Regions from separate parts of the Pseudoalteromonas sp. S1650 genome, predicted to be linked through region 2. Evidence: predicted binding sites of a transcription regulator. Region 2 holds the regulator's gene; the other holds the start of a gene.
What was found. Region 2 encodes sigma-54, which starts transcription at its own class of promoters, with help from an activator protein. Its sites were predicted from a motif close to GTTGGCACGNNNNTNGNNT; they were not measured.
Positions count from the first base shown of each region.

Region 1: a site for sigma-54 is predicted at 2,306-2,324, ahead of flgB (flagellar basal body rod protein FlgB). Genes of this name have one in related genera too.

Region 1 is NZ_PNDF01000109.1:5,066-10,220, forward strand. Features, by position in the region: gene flgA (flagellar basal body P-ring formation chaperone FlgA) at 1-296, opposite strand, end outside; gene CWB80_RS21340 (chemotaxis protein) at 439-1,371, shown strand; gene CWB80_RS21345 (CheR family methyltransferase) at 1,393-2,223, shown strand; gene flgB (flagellar basal body rod protein FlgB) at 2,359-2,769, shown strand; gene flgC (flagellar basal body rod protein FlgC) at 2,772-3,203, shown strand; gene CWB80_RS21360 (flagellar hook assembly protein FlgD) at 3,217-3,900, shown strand; gene flgE (flagellar hook protein FlgE) at 3,952-5,155, shown strand, end outside.
Region 2 is NZ_PNDF01000115.1:12,641-17,795, forward strand. Features, by position in the region: gene CWB80_RS21575 (KpsF/GutQ family sugar-phosphate isomerase) at 1-60, shown strand, start outside; gene kdsC (3-deoxy-manno-octulosonate-8-phosphatase KdsC) at 64-615, shown strand; gene lptC (LPS export ABC transporter periplasmic protein LptC) at 612-1,166, shown strand; gene lptA (lipopolysaccharide transport periplasmic protein LptA) at 1,156-1,677, shown strand; gene lptB (LPS export ABC transporter ATP-binding protein) at 1,674-2,399, shown strand; gene CWB80_RS21600 (RNA polymerase factor sigma-54) at 2,506-4,002, shown strand; gene hpf (ribosome hibernation promoting factor) at 4,029-4,316, shown strand; gene ptsN (PTS IIA-like nitrogen regulatory protein PtsN) at 4,320-4,772, shown strand; gene rapZ (RNase adapter RapZ) at 4,773-5,155, shown strand, end outside.

The sequences.
Region 1 (5,155 bases), on a different contig from region 2:
CTATTTAAATCTTGGCACTTAAGTTGTACAGTTACCTGCCGATTAAAAGGAGGCTCTGTTGGTAACTCTTTGTTAATTGGTGACTCACATAACCTCTCAGGAATGCGACTATCTAATGGTAAAGCACTAATTTGAGGTGTGGTGTCCAGATCAGGGAGCTGCTCGCTAACAAAATCGATGGCGATTTGTTGAAGTTGCTCGGTATTATAAACTTCTGCCTGTAGTTGTGTTGTACACAACAGGCTAGTAAGAAAATAAAAAACACTGTATCTTCGGCTTTTTTTTAACAAACTCATATTGTTTCGACTATGCTTATGGTTGAAAACAAGGTATAAATATTTTGCGTCAAAAAACAGACGCTTTGTAACCTTATGTAGCTTTAACACAAAGAAGGCAATTATTGTTCCAGCTCTGATTGTTTATCTTTAGGAGATTGAAATGGCAGGCATTTTAGACTCAGTTAACCAGCGTACTCAGTTGGTTGGGCAAAACCGCCTTGAATTACTATTATTCAAACTCAGAGGGCGACAACGCTTTGGTATAAACGTGTTTAAAGTAAGAGAGGTTCTGCAATGTCCACCACTTACTAACATGCCTAAATCAAATGCGTACATTCGCGGTGTTGCGCATATCCGTGGTCAAACTATCTCTGTTATTGATTTATCGATGGCTGTAGGTGGCCCTGCAATTGAAAATATCAAAGACAGTTTTATCATCATTGCTGAGTACAACCGTTCAGTGCAAGGGTTTTTAGTTGGTGGTGTTGAACGCATCGTGAATATGAACTGGGAAAAAATAATGCCGCCGCCTTCGGGAGCCGGACGTTATTCTTACCTAACTGCGGTCACTGAGATTGAAAACGAATTAGTTGAAATTCTCGATGTAGAAAAGATATTAAACGAAATTTGCCCAGTTAACACTGAAGTGAGTGCTGAAGTAGTTGGTGAAGGTGAGATTCAGCGTGACTTAGGTGAGCGTATTGTCTTTATTGCTGATGACTCTGCAGTAGCTCGAAACCAAGTTAAGCGTGCGCTTGAACCTCTAGGTGTACAAACTGAACTAGCTAAAAACGGAAAAGAAGCGCTTTTACGTTTAAGAGAGATTGCTCAGCTCGATTGTCAAAATGATATTACTGAACGTGTTGGTCTATTAATATCTGATGTAGAAATGCCAGAAATGGACGGTTATACCTTAACCGCTGAAATTAAGGCTGATCCAAAATTATCACCTTTGCATGTGATCTTGCATACCTCTTTAAGTGGGGTGTTTAACCAAGCAATGATCGAAAAAGTGGGTGCTGATGATTTTATTGCAAAATTTAACCCAGATGAATTAGCGACAGCTGTGAAGAAGTGGGTTCATTGTGATTAATTATTTATAGGTGGTATTACTTTGGAAAATAAGCATTTACAACAAAGCGAATACGATCAATTCCGCTCTTTTTTAGAGCAACAATGTGGCATTGTGCTTGGCGATAATAAACTTTATTTAGTTAAAAGCCGCCTTGCGCCGCTTATGGCGCGTTTTAATGTTGAGTCTTTATCACAGTTGGTAAGTAAAACACTAAGCCCTCATGAGAGGCAGCTTCGTGCCGCTGTCGTTGATGCGATGACAACCAATGAAACGCTTTGGTTTCGTGACCAATATCCGTTTGAGTTATTGAAAACAAAACTATTTCCTGAGCTTAAAGATGTGCGTAGGCCACTAAAGATATGGTCAGCGGCAAGTTCATCAGGTCAAGAGCCGTACTCAATTGCCATGTCTGTTGCCGAGTTCCAATCTAAAAACCCAGGCGTATTAAAGATGGGTGCGCAAATTATTGGCACTGATATTTCTAATACCATGCTTGATATGTGCAAGAATGCTGAGTATGACTCGCTAGCCCTTGCTCGTGGATTGTCGATGGAGCGTCGTCAAAAGTTCTTCAAGGACAGCGGTAACGGAATGGCTCAGGTAGTTGACCCTATACGTAAAATGGTCAGCTTTAGACATTTAAACTTACTCGATTCATACGCTTTAATGGGCAAGTTTGACATCATATTTTGCCGTAATGTGTTGATTTACTTTTCACCAGAAGTAAAAGCTAAAATCATTTCTCAATTTGCTCAAGCTTTAAACCCGAAAGGTTACCTGTTTTTAGGTGCGTCAGAATCAATGGCGGGCTTAAGTGATAGCTTTGATATGGTTCGTTGTAACCCGGGTATCATCTATCAGAAAAAGTAAACTCTCCTTAGCAACCTAGTCCTTAGGTTGCTAAATTTACCTATTTTTCAGTCTCTTATATAAATCAAATCACTCCTAAATTTTTGGCTTAGCTTTTGCATTAACCACTACAGAGTCAATTTTTTGGAGAAGGTTATGGCTATCAGTTTTGATAAAGCATTTGGTGTTCATCCTCATGCGATGTTGATCCGTTCACAACGCGCTGAGTTATTAGCGACAAATATCGCTAATGCTGATACGCCGGGCTATAAAGCGAAAGATATCGATTTTGCCTCGGCATTAAAAGCGGCAAAAAGCAACCAACAAGGCGGCAATAGCATGGTAAGAACCGATGCTAAACATATTGCCGGGGGCAGTCGTTTTGTTGGCAGCGCAGAAATGTTTCGTACGCCAAATCAAGCAGATACAGGTGATGGTAACTCAGTCGATATACAAGTGGAACGAAACTTGTATGTACAGAACTCATTAGAGTATCAGGCAAGCCTGCAATTTATGAGTAGTAAAATTAAAGGCCTTAAAAAAGCCCTCGGTAGTCAAGGAGCTTAATCATGAGTTTGTATAATGTTTTTGATATTTCAGCAACCGGTATGAGTGCGCAAAATGTTCGCTTAAATACCACAGCCAGTAATATCTCGAATGCAAATACGATTAGTTCTAGTCAAGATCAGACATATCGAGCGCGCCACCCTGTTTTTGCTGCAGAGTTGACTAAAGCGTCAGCATCACAAAGCAATCCTCAGGGCTCTTCTGTTGGCGTTAAAGTGTTAGGCATTGTAGAGAGTGATAAACCTCTACAAATTGAATATAACCCGAACCACCCAAGTGCGGATGAAAATGGTTATATCTACAAACCTAACGTTAATGTTGTAGAAGAAATGGCAAATATGATTTCTGCCTCTCGCTCTTACCAAACAAATGTGCAAGTTGCTGATGCAGCTAAGCAAATGTTAAGTAAAACACTGTTGTTAGGACAACGGTAACCGAGGATAAGTTATGAGTAACGACATCAGCTCTGCATCATCATCCTATATGGATAGTTTGCGTTGGAATCAAAGTAGTACGCAAACAACTGAAGAAGACAACAACACGCTTTCTCAGGAAGATTTCTTTTCGTTGTTAACACAGCAGTTGTCGTTTCAGGATCCGAGTAATCCTGCTGATAACGATCAAATGATTGCGCAGATGACGAACTTTACCATGGCTGAAGGTATTTCAAACTTAAACGAGAAGTTTGATTCACTCACTGCATCAATGACATCAAATTCTGCGTTACAGGCTTCGACTCTTGTTGGTAAGCAAGCGTTACTTGAGTCTGGCACCATTGACTTTGATGGCGAAAATCTAGCTAAAGGGTCGGTGGTTGCAGAAACCGCTGTTGAATCTTTAACGCTAAGAATAACGGATTCATCAGGCCAGTTAGTGCGTACCATTGAATTAGGTTCTCAGTCAGCGGGGGCACTGCGTTTTGAATGGGATGGTAAAGACAATGATGGCAATGTGCTACCTGAAGGTGAATATGACATCAGTGCTGAAGGCTTTGTAAATGGAGACTACAGCAGTATGCCAATGGCGACCTTTAAGAATATTGAAAGTGTCAATATTAATGGCGCAAGCGGCATTATCGTAAATACAAAAGAGGGTGCGGTTAGGCTAACTGATATAGCTGAAATCGCATAAGTAAAAAAGGTTTGGGTTAGCTTAGGCTAAGAGATAGGTTAGAGGTGAGTTATGAGCTTCAATATTGCATTAACAGGCTTAGCAGCCGCGCAAAAAGATTTAGACGTTACCGCAAATAACATTGCTAACGTTAATACTACGGGCTTTAAAGAGTCTCGTGCAGAGTTCGCTGATGTATACGCATCATCAGTATTTAGTTCTGGTAAAACAAAAAATGGTGACGGTGTAAGAACGACAATGGTGGCACAGCAATTCCACCAAGGCTCGTTATCTTTCACAAATAACTCTCTTGACTTAGCGATCACTGGTGAAGGTTATTTCGCAATGGCGAATGACTTAGGCGCGCAAGACTTCACATATACTCGTGCAGGTGCGTTTAAATTAAACCAGGATAACTTCATTGTTGATGCAAGCGGTAACTACTTACAAGGTTTCCCTGTTGATGAAGCAACCGGTGATACCACTTCTGTTAGCTTAAGTACATCTTCGGCGTTACAAATTCCTGATGCATCAGGTTCACCACGTGCAACCACGAATGTTTATTCATCATTTAACCTTGATTCACGTGCCTCTGCGCCAACAGTGACACCGTTTGACCCTGAAGCAAGTGCTACATATAACAGTTCAACATCAACAACTGTGTATGATTCATTAGGTGAGCCACATATTTTACAGTTCTTTTTTGTGAAAACAGACTCAGCGACAACAGGTAATGAAAATGAATGGGAAGTGTATGCAACACTTGATGAAAAACCATTTGATGCAAGTGGTGTAGAGCAAACAACAACGCCTTATACACCACTAACTACATTCCAATTTGATTCAAGTGGTTTACCACTTAACACGGATGGTGTTGCAAATACTGATGCATCATTTAACCCGTTAACTTTACCAAATGGCGAAGGCGCTGCGACAGGTTTATCTGACTTACTATCTAATGGTGCTAGTTTCCCTGATGATGTAACGATGAACTGGCGTGATGAAGCGGCAACAGCGAATAAAGTACCTACTCAATATGCTAGTAACTTTGAAGTAAAAGCACTTGAACAAGATGGTGCGACTGTAGGTCGTCTATCAGGTATCGATATCGGTTCTGACGGTAAAATTGTTGCGTCATACAGTAATGGTGACACTTCATTCTTAGGTCAAGTTGCGATGGTACGCTTTTCGAACTCACAGGGTTTACAACAAGTGGGTGATACTTCTTGGAAGAAGAGTTTAACGTCAGGTGAGCCTATTGCTGGCGAACCGGGTT
Region 2 (5,155 bases):
AGCAACACACCAATTGGTGCCCTTAATATGCAAGACTTATTAAAAGCAGGAGTTCTCTAAGCAATGACATTCGCCGAACTATACCAGCCCCTGAGCCCTGATGTGAGTCAGCGTGCTCAAAAAATAAAACTATTAATCTGTGATATTGATGGTGTTTTTTCTGATGGTCGAATTTATTTGGGTAATAATGGCGAAGAGCTTAAAGCATTCAATACTAAAGATGGTTTTGGTATTAAAGCACTCATTAATAGTGGCTTTGAAGTGGCAGTGATTACTGGCCGCCATTCACAAATAGTTCAGCAGCGAATGACTAGCCTAACAGTTCAGCACATTTATCAGGGACAAGAAGATAAGCTGATTGCTTATCAAGAGTTAAAGGATAAACTGGGGCTGACAGATGAACAGATTGCCTATATTGGTGATGATGGTCCAGACTTACCAGTTATGGAAAAAGTTGGCTTTGCTGTCGCAGTAAACGATGCACACCCGCTCATCAAGAAGCTGGCTCATTACACCACATTATTACCGGGTGGCTTTGGAGCCGTGCGTGAATTAACTGATTTACTGATGTTAGAAAACGGCAAGCCGTTAACTAGCGATGGAACCAGCGCATGAATATAGCCCGTATTTTACTGAGTATTGTTTTTGTCTGTTGCATGGTGTGGTTATGGTACCCGTACTTTAACCAGTCAACTGATACAATAACTAGTGAAGACGAGATCATCGCAACGCCTGATTACACTGCCGTTGCTCTAAAGCAAACAGCTTATGACGAGCAAGGTAAAATTAGTCATAAAGTGGCAGCTGCAAAAATGGAGTTGTATCAACAATTAGGGTTTACCTTTTTTGAACAACCTATTTTTACTATTTATAGCGATCAGCAAGTTTGGCAAGTAAGAGCCAAAGAAGCTACTTTATACGAAAATGATCAGCTGATTTTTGAAGGGGATGTAGTTGCTAAAAACTTAACCCATAACGGTATGATCGAAGACATAAAAGCAGAAAATATTAATGTCGACATTGATAAAATGACGATGTTTTCAAAGCAACCTGTAACACTAACAGGACCGAATTTAAAAATTACCGGTAAAGGCTTAAAAGCCGATTTAAAAGCCGAAATTGTTGAGTTAACTAACCATACACGAACCATATACTATGACCAATAAACTGAAGAAATTACTCCTGATCCCAAGCTTATTGATTGCCTTTTCGGGCGCAGCTGCCGAGCAAACAGGCGCTCAAATTAGCATTAGCTCAGATCGCCAAGTCGGTAAACTAAAAGATGGCGTTGGCATATTTGAAGGTAACGTAGAGATCGTGCATGGTGATCGTCGCATTACAGCAGAGCGACTTGAGGCACATGGCGGTGACACCGAAGGTACAGTCGAATTAATTATCGCTACAGGCAAACCAGCTTACTTCGAAGAAAAGCAAGCTGATGGTACCGTGATGAGCGCCAGCGCCGAAGAAGTTCGTTATGATGTTGCGAAACGCTTCTTAACACTCAATGGCGAAGCTGAAGTCACTCAAGCGGGTCAAAAAGTAACGGCAAAAAGCATTACCTATGATATGGCTCAACAGCTGATCAGCGCAGAAAAAGACGAAAACTCAACAGATCGTGTACACACTATTTTAGTGCCTGTAGAAAATAAAAAAGACGATAAAGGCCAACCATGAGCACATTAAAAGCAGAGCTTTTAGCTAAAAGCTACAAAGGCCGCCAAGTGGTTAAAAATGTCGGTCTTGAAGTTGAAGCGGGCAGTATTGTTGGCTTGTTAGGGCCAAATGGTGCAGGTAAAACAACGACCTTCTATATGATTGTAGGCCTCGTACCAAGCGACAAAGGAAAAATAAGCATCGATGATAACGATATCACGCTTTTGCCAATGCACAGCCGTGCGCGCTTAGGTATTGGTTATCTACCACAAGAGTCGTCTATTTTTCGAAAATTAACAGTTTACCAAAACTTGATGGCCATATTAGAGACCCGCAAAGATCTTAACAAAACAACGCGCGAAGAGACGCTTAACAACTTATTAGATGAATTTAGCATTCAACATATTCGCGATAGCCAAGGTATGGCACTGTCAGGTGGTGAACGACGCCGCGTTGAAATTGCACGTGCATTAGCCGCTAATCCTAAATTTATCCTTTTAGATGAGCCTTTTGCTGGTGTTGATCCTATTTCGGTGTTAGATATAAAGAAAATTATTGAGCACCTAAAAAATCGTGGTATTGGTGTACTTATTACTGACCATAATGTTCGAGAAACCCTTGATGTTTGTGAAAAAGCCTACATTGTTTCTCATGGGGAGCTAATTGCATCAGGGACACCTGAGCACGTATTAGCTGACCAAACTGTACGTGATGTTTATCTAGGCGAGCAATTCAGGCTGTAACCATTACGCCACCGACTAGAGCATCTGCTAGACTTATACAATGACAATAAATCGATAACAGTGTCTTCACCGTTACCGATAACTTAAAAAGGATTGTTAGGGATACATGAGGCAATCATTACAGCTGCGCATGGGCCAGCAACTTACAATGACTCCACAACTGCAACAAGCCATTCGCTTGTTGCAGCTCAGTACATTGGATCTCCAGCAAGAAATTCAAGAAGCGCTTGATAGTAATCCTCTGCTTGAAGTGGAAGAAGCGGATTACAACGAAGAAAGCATCGGTAAGAATGAGCAAAAAGCGGAGTCTGACGATGTACAAGTCAGCGCGTCTGCCGACGAAGCACCTAGCGAATTCGAGCAAGAAAGCAGTGATGCTCTGAGTAAGGATACGGTTAGCGATGACTTAGCTATGGATGTTACGTGGGATGAGTACATGAGTGCCGCCCCATCAACATCGTCTGGGCCAATGCCTGAAGACGAGTCTATTTACCAAGGTGCTTCAACAGAAACACTGCAAGAATATTTAATGTGGCAACTACAGCTCACACCATTTAGTCCTACCGATGAAGCGATTGCCGTTGCCATCGTTGAAGCTATCGATGACTCAGGTATTTTAACGGTTAGCTGCGAAGATATTGTCGAAAGCTTTAATCAAAATAATGATGAAGAAGAAATCGAACTCGATGAAGTTGAAGCTGTCTTAAAAAGAATACAGTTATTCGATCCAGTTGGTATCGGCGCGCGAAGTTTACAAGAGTGCCTGTGTATACAACTTCGTCAATTCGATGCCAATACGCCATATTTAGCTGAAACTAAAATGGTTTTATCTGAGCATATCGAATTATTAGCAAGTCGCGACTATCGCACTTTAATGAAAAAGACTAAGCTTAAAGAAAACGAGCTTAAAGAAGTGATGACGCTCATTCACAGCTTAAATCCTAAGCCTGCGGATAGCATAGTACGCGAAGAATCTGAGTACGTCATACCCGATGTATCAGTGAAAAAAGTGAAAGGCCGCTGGGTAGTCGAGTTAAACCCAGATTGTATGCCAAAAATTAGAGTGAATAGCCAATATGCAGCGATGTCTCGCTCTGTTAAATCAAGTAGCGACAGCCAATTTATTCGTTCTCACTTACAAGAAGCAAAGTGGTTTATTAAGAGCTTAGAGAGCCGTAACGATACTTTACTAAAAGTGACCAACTGTATCGTGCAACAACAGCAAGCTTTCTTTGAACATGGCCCAGAAGCAATGAAGCCAATGGTGCTAAACGATGTCGCTGAAATGGTCGAAATGCATGAATCGACGATTTCTCGGGTTACAACACAAAAATATATGCATACCCCAAGGGGAATTTTTGAGTTGAAATATTTCTTCTCAAGCCATGTCAGCACCGAAAATGGTGGTGAGTGTTCTTCTACAGCAATTCGCGCTTTAATCAAGAAGTTAGTTGCTGCAGAAAACTCGGTTAAACCATTGAGTGATAGCAAAATTGCAGATATATTGGCTGAGCAAGGAATTAAAGTAGCTAGACGTACAATTGCAAAATATCGTGAGTCTCTAGCAATACCTCCGTCTAATCAGCGTAAAAGTCTGATTTAGACGTTTTACATAGAAGGAAAATGCTTATGCAACTAAATTTAACTGGTCGTCACGTAGAAGTCACTGATTCATTAAGAGACTATGTAAACACTAAGTTCGCAAAACTAGAAAGGCATTTTGATCATATTAATAATGTTCATGTCATTTTAGATGTAGAAAAATTAAGCCAAAAAGCAGAAGCAACTTTACATGTAAACGGAGGCGAGTTGTTCGCTTCTACAGAACATCAAGATATGTACGCAGCAATTGACTCATTGATCGATAAACTTGATCGCCAAGTCATTAAGCATAAAGAGAAATTAGCTCGACATTAAATTATGAAACTTAGTTCACTTACTAATCAGGACTGCAGCAAAGCTGCGGTCCTTTTTAATAGCAAAAAAAGAATTCTTGAGTATATTAGCGAGTTAGCTCACCAGCAGTTTCCTCATTTATCTCAACAAGATATCCTAGATGCTTTTCTGAACAGGGAAAAGTTAGGTAGTACAGGTATCGGCCGAGGAATAGCTATTCCCCACGGTCGAATGAGTGGTGCTGATGAACCTCATGCATTTATTATTGTCAGTGAATCTCCCATCAATTTTGATGCGATAGACAATCGTCCCGTTGATATTTTTGTGGCACTCATCGTACCAGATGGCGATTGCCAGTTGCACTTGAAGACCTTGTCAACAATTGCTGATAGACTTAAAGATAAAGATTTTTGTAAACAGTTGCGAAGTGCTACAAGCGATCAGCAACTATTTCAAGTAATTGCATCAGAGGCATAAATGGAATTAATAATTATCAGCGGTCGCTCAGGCTCGGGGAAATCGGTCGCTTTACGAGTTCTTGAAGACTTAGGCTACTACTGTGTTGATAATATTCCTGTCAACCTACTGCCTTCGCTCGTGCGAAGTGTTTCTGATAATTATGACAAAATTGCCGTCAGTATCGACGTACGTAACTTACCGAAAGAGCAGCAAGAGTTTAATGATATTCTTGAGTACCTGCCAGGTTTTGCAAACCCAACACTATTCTACCTAGATAGTGATGACCAAACCCTAATTAAGCGCTTTTCTGAAACTCGCCGTTTGCATCCATTATCGATTGATTCTTTACCGCTTGATCTTGCCATTAAACAAGAAAAAATCCTGCTTGATGTGCTGATCAC